One region of the Streptomyces flavofungini genome, then DNA from elsewhere that is predicted to be linked to it. Evidence: predicted binding sites of a transcription regulator. Region 1 holds the regulator's gene; the other holds the start of a gene.
The links. Region 1 encodes HspR, which represses chaperone genes until heat shock. Its sites were predicted from a motif close to TTGAGNNNNNNNNNCTCAA; they were not measured.
Positions count from the first base shown of each region.

Region 2: the regulator HspR is predicted to act here: its motif matches at 1,985-2,003, upstream of lon (endopeptidase La).

Region 1 is NZ_CP128846.1:4,415,854-4,420,262, reverse strand. Features, by position in the region: gene grpE (nucleotide exchange factor GrpE) at 1-530, shown strand, start outside; gene dnaJ (molecular chaperone DnaJ) at 615-1,811, shown strand; gene QUY26_RS18350 (heat shock protein transcriptional repressor HspR) at 1,816-2,271, shown strand; gene QUY26_RS18345 (hypothetical protein) at 2,474-2,992, shown strand; partial or broken gene QUY26_RS18340 (response regulator transcription factor) at 3,299-3,604, opposite strand; gene QUY26_RS18335 (LuxR C-terminal-related transcriptional regulator) at 3,615-4,409, opposite strand, start outside.
Region 2 is NZ_CP128846.1:3,079,011-3,083,419, forward strand. Features, by position in the region: gene lon (endopeptidase La) at 1-1,962, opposite strand, end outside; gene QUY26_RS12175 (GNAT family N-acetyltransferase) at 2,141-2,839, shown strand; gene QUY26_RS12180 (hypothetical protein) at 2,953-3,564, opposite strand; gene QUY26_RS12185 (PadR family transcriptional regulator) at 3,542-3,958, opposite strand; gene QUY26_RS12190 (rhomboid-like protein) at 4,130-4,409, opposite strand, start outside.

The DNA.
Region 1 (4,409 bases):
AGCGGCTGCAGGCCGAGTATCAGAACTACCGCCGCCGGGTGGAGCGGGACAAGGTGACGGTCAAGGAGATCGCCGCGGCGAACCTCCTGACGGAACTGCTCCCCACGCTCGACGACATCGGCCGGGCGAGGGAACACGGCGAACTCGTCGGCGGCTTCAAGTCCGTCGCCGAGGCGCTGGAGACCGTCGTCGCCAAGATGGGTCTGCAGCAGTTCGGCAAGGAGGGCGAGCCCTTCGACCCGACGATCCACGAAGCGCTGATGCACAGCTACGCACCGGACGTCACGGAGACGACGTGCGTCGCGATCCTCCAGCCGGGGTATCGCATCGGCGAGCGCGTCGTGCGCCCCGCGCGCGTGGCGGTGGCCGAGCCGCAGCCCGGCGCGCAGACGGTGAAGCCGGAGACGGCGGAGTCCGGCGCGGCCGAGGGCGACGACAGCGCGTCCGCGGACGTGGAGGGCAAGGCCGACGGCGCCGCGGACACCACGGACGCCAAGGGCAAGGAGAGCGGTGGCCCGGACGAGGGCTGACGCCGACACGGACGGCGGCTTCGGCGCCGAGGGCGACCTCGGCGCCGGGGCCCGCCGGATGACAGGGAAGGAGGGACGTCGGGGATGAGCACCAAGGACTTCATCGAGAAGGACTACTACAAGGTCCTCGGCGTCCCCAAGGACGCCACCGAAGCCGAGATCAAGAAGGCGTACCGGAAGCTGGCTCGCGAGAACCACCCGGACGCCAACAAGGGCAACGCCAAGGCCGAGGAGCGCTTCAAGGAGATCTCCGAGGCGAACGACGTCCTCGGCGACCCCAAGAAGCGCAAGGAGTACGACGAGGCCCGCGCGCTCTTCGGCAACGGCGGAGGATTCAGGCCGGGCCCCGGAGGCCCCGGCGGCGGATCGTTCAACTTCGACCTGGGCGACCTCTTCGGAGGCGGCGCCCCTGGTGGGGGCGGGACGACGGGCGCCGGCGGATTCGGGGGCGGCCTCGGTGACGTCTTCGGGGGCTTGTTCAACCGCGGCGGCGCGACCGCGGGCACGCGGACCCAGCCGCGCCGCGGCCAGGACATCGAGTCCGAGGTCACGCTGAGCTTCACGGAGGCGGTGGACGGCGCGACGGTTCCGCTGCGCATGTCCTCCCAGGCCCCGTGCAAGGCCTGCTCGGGCACGGGCGACAAGAACGGCACCCCGCGCGTCTGCCCGACGTGCGTGGGCACGGGACAGGTCTCGCGCGGCGGCGGTGGCGGCTTCTCGCTGACCGACCCGTGCGTGGACTGCAAGGGCCGCGGCCTGATCGCGCAGGACCCCTGCGAGGTCTGCCACGGCAGCGGCCGCGCCAAGTCCTCGCGGACCATGCAGGTCCGCATCCCGCCGGGCGTCAGCGACGGCCAGCGCATCCGCCTGCGCGGCAAGGGCGCCCCGGGCGAGCGCGGCGGCCCCGCCGGTGATCTGTACGTGGTCGTCCACGTGGACGCCCACCCGGTCTTCGGCCGCAAGGGCGACAACCTGACGGTGACCGTGCCGGTGACGTACGCGGAAGCGGCGCTCGGCGGCGAGGTCAAGGTGCCGACGCTCGGCGGCCCGCCCGTCACCCTGAAGCTGCCCCCCGGCACGCCCAACGGCCGCACCATGCGCGCCCGCGGCAAGGGCGCGGTCCGCAAGGACGGCACCCGAGGGGACCTCCTGGTGACCGTCGAGGTCGCCGTGCCGACCCAGCTGACGCCCGCGGCGCAGGAAGCGCTGGAGGCGTACCGGAAGGCGACTGCGGACACCGATCCGCGGGCAGAACTGTTCAAGGCCGCGAAGGGAGCGTGACCTCATGGAGCGGGACGGCCGCCGACGCAACCCGTATCAACTGACGGACGAGACCCCGGTGTACGTCATCTCGGTGGCGGCCCAGCTCTCCGGCCTGCACCCGCAGACCCTCAGGCAGTACGACCGCCTGGGCCTGGTCTCGCCCGACCGCACCGCGGGCCGGGGCCGCAGGTACTCCGCCCGCGACATCGAACTGCTGCGCACCGTCCAGCAGTTGTCGCAGGAAGAGGGCATCAACCTCGCGGGCATCAAGCGCATCATCGAGCTGGAGAACCAGGTCGCGGCGCTGCAGTCCCGGGTGGCCGAGCTGTCGGCGGCCGTCGAGGGCGCCACGGCGGCGATGCAGCAGCGCGAGGCCGCGGTGCACGCCTCCTACCGCCGTGACCTCGTGCCGTACCAGGACGTCCAGCAGACCAGCGCGCTCGTGGTGTGGCGGCCGAAGAGGTCGCCGGAGGCGTGACGCGCGCCGGCGTGCGCACCGTGCTCTGTCGGGGCCGGGAGCTCCCTCGGGAACTCCCGGCCCTCTCGCGTGCCTCCTTATAGTGGGCAGAGCGCGGCGCGAGGACCGCGGGCCGGGCGCGGGGCGCCCCTGACCAGCCCGTCTCACCCGACCGCGCGATCGAATCAAGCGCTGTGCTCGGCACAGGGGGAGCTGGAAGACCATGGCCATGGTGGGGCTGTTCTGGATCGCCGAGGGCGATGTGTACGTGGGTTCGAAACCGGCCGGGCTCGCCCCCGGTGTGCGCCTGACGCCCGAGGGCATCGCCGGCATCGGGCACGGCCAGTCCGGCCTGTGGCTGTGGGACGACGTCCAGGAGCTCACCGTCGAGGACGTGCCCGTGCGCTCCCTCAAGCGGCAGGTGGGCGCCGTCGTCGACATGGCGCTCACGATGGGCCTCGGCGGCGGTGACGACGCGCCGACGATGACGGTGTGCGTCGCAACGGCCGACGAGGAGATCGAGTTGACGGCGTACGTCGCCGCGGCCGCGGGCTACTCCCAGAAGGAGTACGACCTCTCGCGCGCCCTGCTCGCCCGCCTCACCGAGGGCGCCGCCACGCTCATGACCACGCTGGCCGCGATGGCCGCGTGGGGCCGCGCGCACGAGGGCGGCTCGCCCCGCAGGGACGAGCGGGAGCGACTGCTGCAGGAGTGGGCCGACGACAACGCGGCCCACGCCTGAGCAGCCCGCCCGGGCTGCCCGTGGGACGGGGCGCTCACTCCCCCCGAAGTGCGAGCGCCCCGGTCGGCCACGGGGCGTAGCCGGACCGGGGCAACCCCTTAGGGAAGCGTGACCCTGCGGGGGGAGACCACGACAGAGTCACTCGGCTGCGGGAAGCGGTCGGTTCCAGTACCTGAGAGGGCTCTGGCCGCTCCCTGCCGCCGTCACCACGATGCAACGGCCCGCCCACGCTCCGCTACCGTCAACTTGTTGCGGTGCAAGGGGCGGAGGTGGGTGCAAGTGGCAGCAAATACGGACGATCGTGATTCACATGGGGTGTCCGGGTCGCAGGATTCCTGAGCGACTGATGAGGAATCCGAGTTGCGTGCGGTTGCTGCTGCCCAAGGTGCTGGTGAGCTTCGCGATGCGGACGCGTACGGTCCGCACGTTCATGCCGAGCCGGTCGGCGATCTCGGCGTCCGTCAGGCCCTCGACGAGGAGTTCGGCGATGGCCCGCTGCCGGGCGGTGACGCCGTCCCTGGCGGGCTGCGGCGCCGCCGGGTGCGGGAACATCGGCGTGGCGAGGCGCCACAGCCTCTCGAAGAGCGCGACCAGACAGCCGACGACGGCGGGCGCGGGGCGCCTACTGGTGGTGCTCGACCAGGCCCGAGCGGCCGATGAGATAGCCGAGTTGGGTGCGGCTGCGGCTGCCGAGGAGGGTGGCGAGCCTGGCCACGTGCAGCCGGACCGTGCGGACGTTCATGTCCAGGTGCCGGGCGACCTCCGCGTCGGTGTGGCCCTCGGTGAGGAGGTGCGCGATGGCGCGCTGGACGTCGCTGACGTCCTGTGTGGGCGGGGGCGGGTTCTCGTCGCGGTACAGGGGCGTGGCCAGGCGCCACAGGATGTCGAAGGCCGTCGAGAGATAGCTGACGAGGGCGGTGGAGCGCAGCTCGAAGGCGACCGAGCCGTCCTCGACGGCGGGGATGAAGGCGACGTCCCGGTCGAAGACGAGGAGGCAGGGCGGGAGTTCGTCGAGCGCGCGGACCTCACGGCCGGTGGGCCGCGCGGGTCCGGGCTGCCGCAGTCCGGGCAGCGCGTCGTCGGCCGTGCGCGGCAGCGAGAGCACCCGCACGCGCCCGCCGCGCTCGGCGAACTCCGCGAGGCGCCAGGGCTCGTTGTGCGGAAGGAGCCGCGGCCTGGAGTCGGCGGGCTGGATGCCGAGGATCTCCTCGGACGCGGCGGCCATCGCCTGCCGGACGGCGAGCCGGATGCGCGGGACGCCCTTGAGCACGGTGACCGGCGACGCCGCGGGGGCCGGTGCCCGGTCGGCGCCGAGCCGCAGGAACGGCTCGAAGGAGGCGGCGAGCCGGGTCGCCCGGCCGCGCTGGCGGGCGACGCGGCCCTCGATGTCCTCCAGGAGCCGGGGGAGGGCGACCGC
Region 2 (4,409 bases), 1.3 Mb from region 1:
ACCGAGCTGTCCGGTGAGCGTCAGACCCGCCGCGCCCGTCTCCGCATCGGCCAGCGACGCCTCCACGAACAGCACGTCGCCACCGGCCCCGGTGACCGCGAGTCCCGTGGCCACACCGGGCACCGCGGTCCGCCGCTCGGCCGGGTCCTGCGCGGACTCCGGCACGTGGTGGGGCCGCCCGATGAGGCCGCGCAGCTCGTCCGCGCCGACGGTGAACGGCAGCTCCCGCTCACCCAGTTCGTGCTGCGCCGCGACCTTGCGGAGGAGCCTGGCGACGGACCGCTCCAGATTCCGCACGCCCGCCTCGCGGGTGTACTCCCCCGCCAGCTTGCGCAGGGCGCCCTCGTCGATCGTCACCTCGCCGTCGCCGAGCCCGGCCCGCTCCAGCTGTCGCGGCAGCAGGTGGTCCCGGGCGATGACGACCTTCTCGTCCTCCGTGTACCCGTCGAGCCTGACCAGCTCCATGCGGTCGAGCAGCGCCTCCGGGATGGCTTCGAGCACGTTGGCCGTCGCCAGGAACACCACGTCGCTCAGGTCGAGTTCGACTTCCAGGTAGTGGTCGCGGAAGGTGTGGTTCTGGGCCGGGTCGAGCACTTCGAGGAGCGCGGCCGCCGGGTCGCCCCGGAAGTCCGAGCCGACCTTGTCGATCTCGTCGAGCAGCACCACCGGGTTCATGGACCCGGCCTCCTTGATGGCCCGCACGATCCGCCCTGGCAACGCGCCCACGTACGTCCGCCGGTGCCCGCGGATCTCCGCCTCGTCCCGCACGCCGCCGAGCGCGACCCGCACGAACTTGCGCCCCATGGCGTGCGCCACGGACTCCCCGAGCGAGGTCTTGCCGACTCCGGGCGGGCCGACCAGGGCCAGGACCGCGCCGCCGCGCCGTCCGCCCACGACTCCCATGCCCCGGTCCGAGCGCCTCTTGCGCACCGCCAGGTACTCGGTGATGCGCTCCTTCACGTCCTGCAGGCCCGCGTGCTCCGCGTCGAGGATCTGCTGGGCGCCCTTGATGTCGTACTCGTCCTCCGTGCGCTCGTTCCACGGCAGCTCGAGCACCGTGTCGAGCCACGTGCGGATCCAGGAGCCCTCGGGCGACTGGTCGCTCGCGCGCTCCAGCTTCTCGACTTCCTTCAGCGCCGCTTCGCGTACGTTCTCCGGCAGGTCGGCGGCCTCGACCCGGGCGCGGTAGTCGTCGGACTCCTCCTCGCCGTCCTTGCCGTCCAGCTCGCGCAGCTCCTTGCGCACCGCCTCCAGCTGGCGCCGCAGCAGGAACTCGCGCTGCTGCTTGTCGACACCCTCCTGCACGTCCTTGGCGATGGACTCGGCCACGTCCTGCTCGGCCAGGTGCTCCCGCAGCTGCTCGGTGGCCAGCTTCAGACGCGCCGTCGGGTCCTCGGTCTCCAGGAGCTGGATCTTCTGCGCGGTGGTGAGGAACGGCGAGTAACCGGAGTTGTCCGCCAGCGCCGACACGTCGTCGATCTGCTGCACGCGGTCGACCACCTGCCAGGCCCCGCGCTTCTTCAGCCAGCTCGTGGCCAGCGCCTTGTACTCCTTGACCAGCTCGGCGGTGGCGCCCGGCAGCGGGTCCGGCACGGTCTCCTCGACCCGCGCACCCTCCACCCACAGGGCCGCGCCGGGACCGGTCGTGCCCGCACCGATGCGCACCCGCCCACGGGCCCGGATCAACGCCCCCGGGTCCCCGTCCGCGAGCCGGCCGACCTGCTCGACCGTACCGAGCACGCCCATGCCCGCGTACGTCCCGTCGATCCGCGGAACAAGCAGCACCTTCGGCTTGCTACTGCTTCCACTGGACCGCGCGGCGGCCTGCGCGGCCTCCACCGCGGCTCGTACTTCGGCGTCGGACAGGTCGAACGGCACCACCATGCCGGGCAGCACGATTTCGTCATCGAGCGGCAGCACGGGCAGAGCGAGCGGTGTGTGCGACGTGGACTCAGCAGCCATGATCTCCCCTTCGGCATTCAAGTTGAGCTATACCGGCTCAATGCTTATGAGTCTCTGAATGTTCCCCGGGACTTGTTCGCTGTCAGCGATCACCTCTGTCGCAGCCGAAATCCGCCTACGTAAGGTTCTCTCATCAGGATCAGCCATTACACATCGTCTTCACCTGGAGGGCTGCCCCATGCGTGCGACAGAGGGAGCCGAGGGAGCCGCCCTTGCGGGCCGCGACGCCGTACGGGCCTGGATCGACGGGTGGGGCGTCTCGCGCGGCGCCGCCCCGCCCATCGTGGAGCCCTGGGGCTTCACGATCGACGTCGGCCACATCAAGCACCCGTCCCGGCACGTCCTCGGCGCCACGGGCGTGGACGTCCAGGAGTCGGACGTACGCAAGGTCGCTGCTTCGGTGACGGGCGCCGACGTGTGGCTGAAGGTCTTCGACTTCCCGGACCGCGTCGCCCCCTGGCTCGGCCCCCAGTGGTGGGTCGACCCGGAGGACGGCTATCTGATGACCGTGCCGCTCGCCCCGGTCCCCCCGAATCACTTGGTCGTCCCGGATGGCTACCGGCTCCGCACCTGGTGGCGTGGCGGGGTCTTCCGCGCGATGGCCACGACCGCTGACGGCCACTGGGCGGCTCGCGGTCAGATCGCCCCGACCGGCCGCACGGCCGTCGCCGACCAGATCGAGACCTCCCCGCAGCACCGCCGCAGGGGTCTGGGCAGCCTGGTCATGCGCTCCCTCGCGGTCGCCGCCGTCGACGAGGGCGCGGAGATCGGCGTACTGGCCGGGACTCCGGAGGGGCGCGCCCTGTACGAGTCGTTGGGGTGGCAGGTGGTCGCCGGCCTGACGAGCGCGCGCCGGAAAGGTCCCGAGGAGGCCTGACCGTCCTGGCCGCCGAGGCCGTCGGAGCGCCACTGCTCGCCCTGGCCACCCTCAGCGCCCCGGTCGCCCGGGTCGCCACGTCGCCGTGGCCGTGACCGTCCGGGTCGCCCGGGCTATTCGGCCGCCGCAGCCGCAGCCTTTCTCGCGCGTATGTCCCCGTAGGCGTAAGGCAGCCCGGGCAGCATCAGGAGCAGCGTCGCCCACAAGGGCAGACGGAAGAGCGTGTCGTCGCCCGCGAGCCAGCTGGTGAGCTGCGCGAACCCGATGCCTATCACCCCGACCAGCAGCCACCTCGTGAAACCGAGGGTTCCGCGCCGGAGTTCCAGGGTGACGCTGACCGCGATTATCACGGCGTAGAACGCTATGCGCGGGGCTTCGACGGGCAGCGCGAGGGTCCGGTCGATCAGATGCGTGAGGAGCAGCAGCGCACCGAGGGCGAACGGGATCAGCGCGGCCATCCTCAGCACCCGCAGGTGCAGGGGTGTGCGCGCCCGGGCCCAGGAGGCGGCGAATCCCGGCACGTCCGCGCCCACCACGTCCTGCGGGGAACGGCCCGCCGACGCGGCCTCCTCCAGGTGCTCGGAGAGTTCGGCCAGCATGTCGCGCACGGAGGCGTCGTCGATGCCTCTGTACTCCCAGTTGCTCCGGCAGACCGCCAGCACGCGGGCGCGCTCGGCCTCACCGGGCATGTCCTCGGTCGTCTCACTGATCGTCTGATGTGTCATGCCGTGCCCCCGTGTCCCCCGTGTCGTTATCCTGTGCGTCGCCCCGGCCCGCCAAGGTCCTGGAGACGGCCACCGTGAAGGTGCCCCAGGTGGCGCGGCCCGCGGCCAACTCGGCTGCGCCCGCGTCGGTCAGGCGGTAGTACTTGCGTGGCGCCCCGCCCGCCGCGGACGGGGCGCGGTAGGAGTCGACCAACCCAGCCCGCTCCATCCGGGCGAGCAGGGGGTAGATGCTTCCTTCACTCACCAGGTCGAGGCCGCTCTCGGTGAGGGCCTCCACGAACTCGTACCCGTACCGAGGTCGTTCGCCGATGAGCGCGAGCAGGCACAGGTCGAGCACCCCGCGCAGCAACTGACTGCGACGCTGGTCCTGCGTCGCGGACAGTTCCTTTGTCATGCGGTACAAGATAGTCACGAAGTACCTTGCACCGCAAGACATTTATCCGGAAGAGGCCACTCCACGTACGCGCCCCCCTGCGCGGGCGCCACGCACTCAGGCCTCACGCGCACGGACCCCACACCCACGGACCCGACACGCCGCGCAGCCCCAGGGGCCGGGCCGGACGGCCTAAGCGGCTGCGCCCCGCCCTCGCCCCCGCAGCAGCGGCCACGTCGCGACCCCCACGACCAGCGCCAGCAGATGGCCCCAGTTGGTCATCGGATCCGTGAAGGCGATGAGGTCCTGGACCAGCATCCAGCCGAACCCCGCGAGGACGACGCAGCGGAGCCACGGCGTGAGGAGTCCGGCGAGGGCGCCGACGCTGGCGGCCACGCCGAAGCTGATGCCGTAGTCGAGGCGGTACGCCGAACTGCCGGGCAGATGACCGGCCAGGACCGAGAGCCCGACC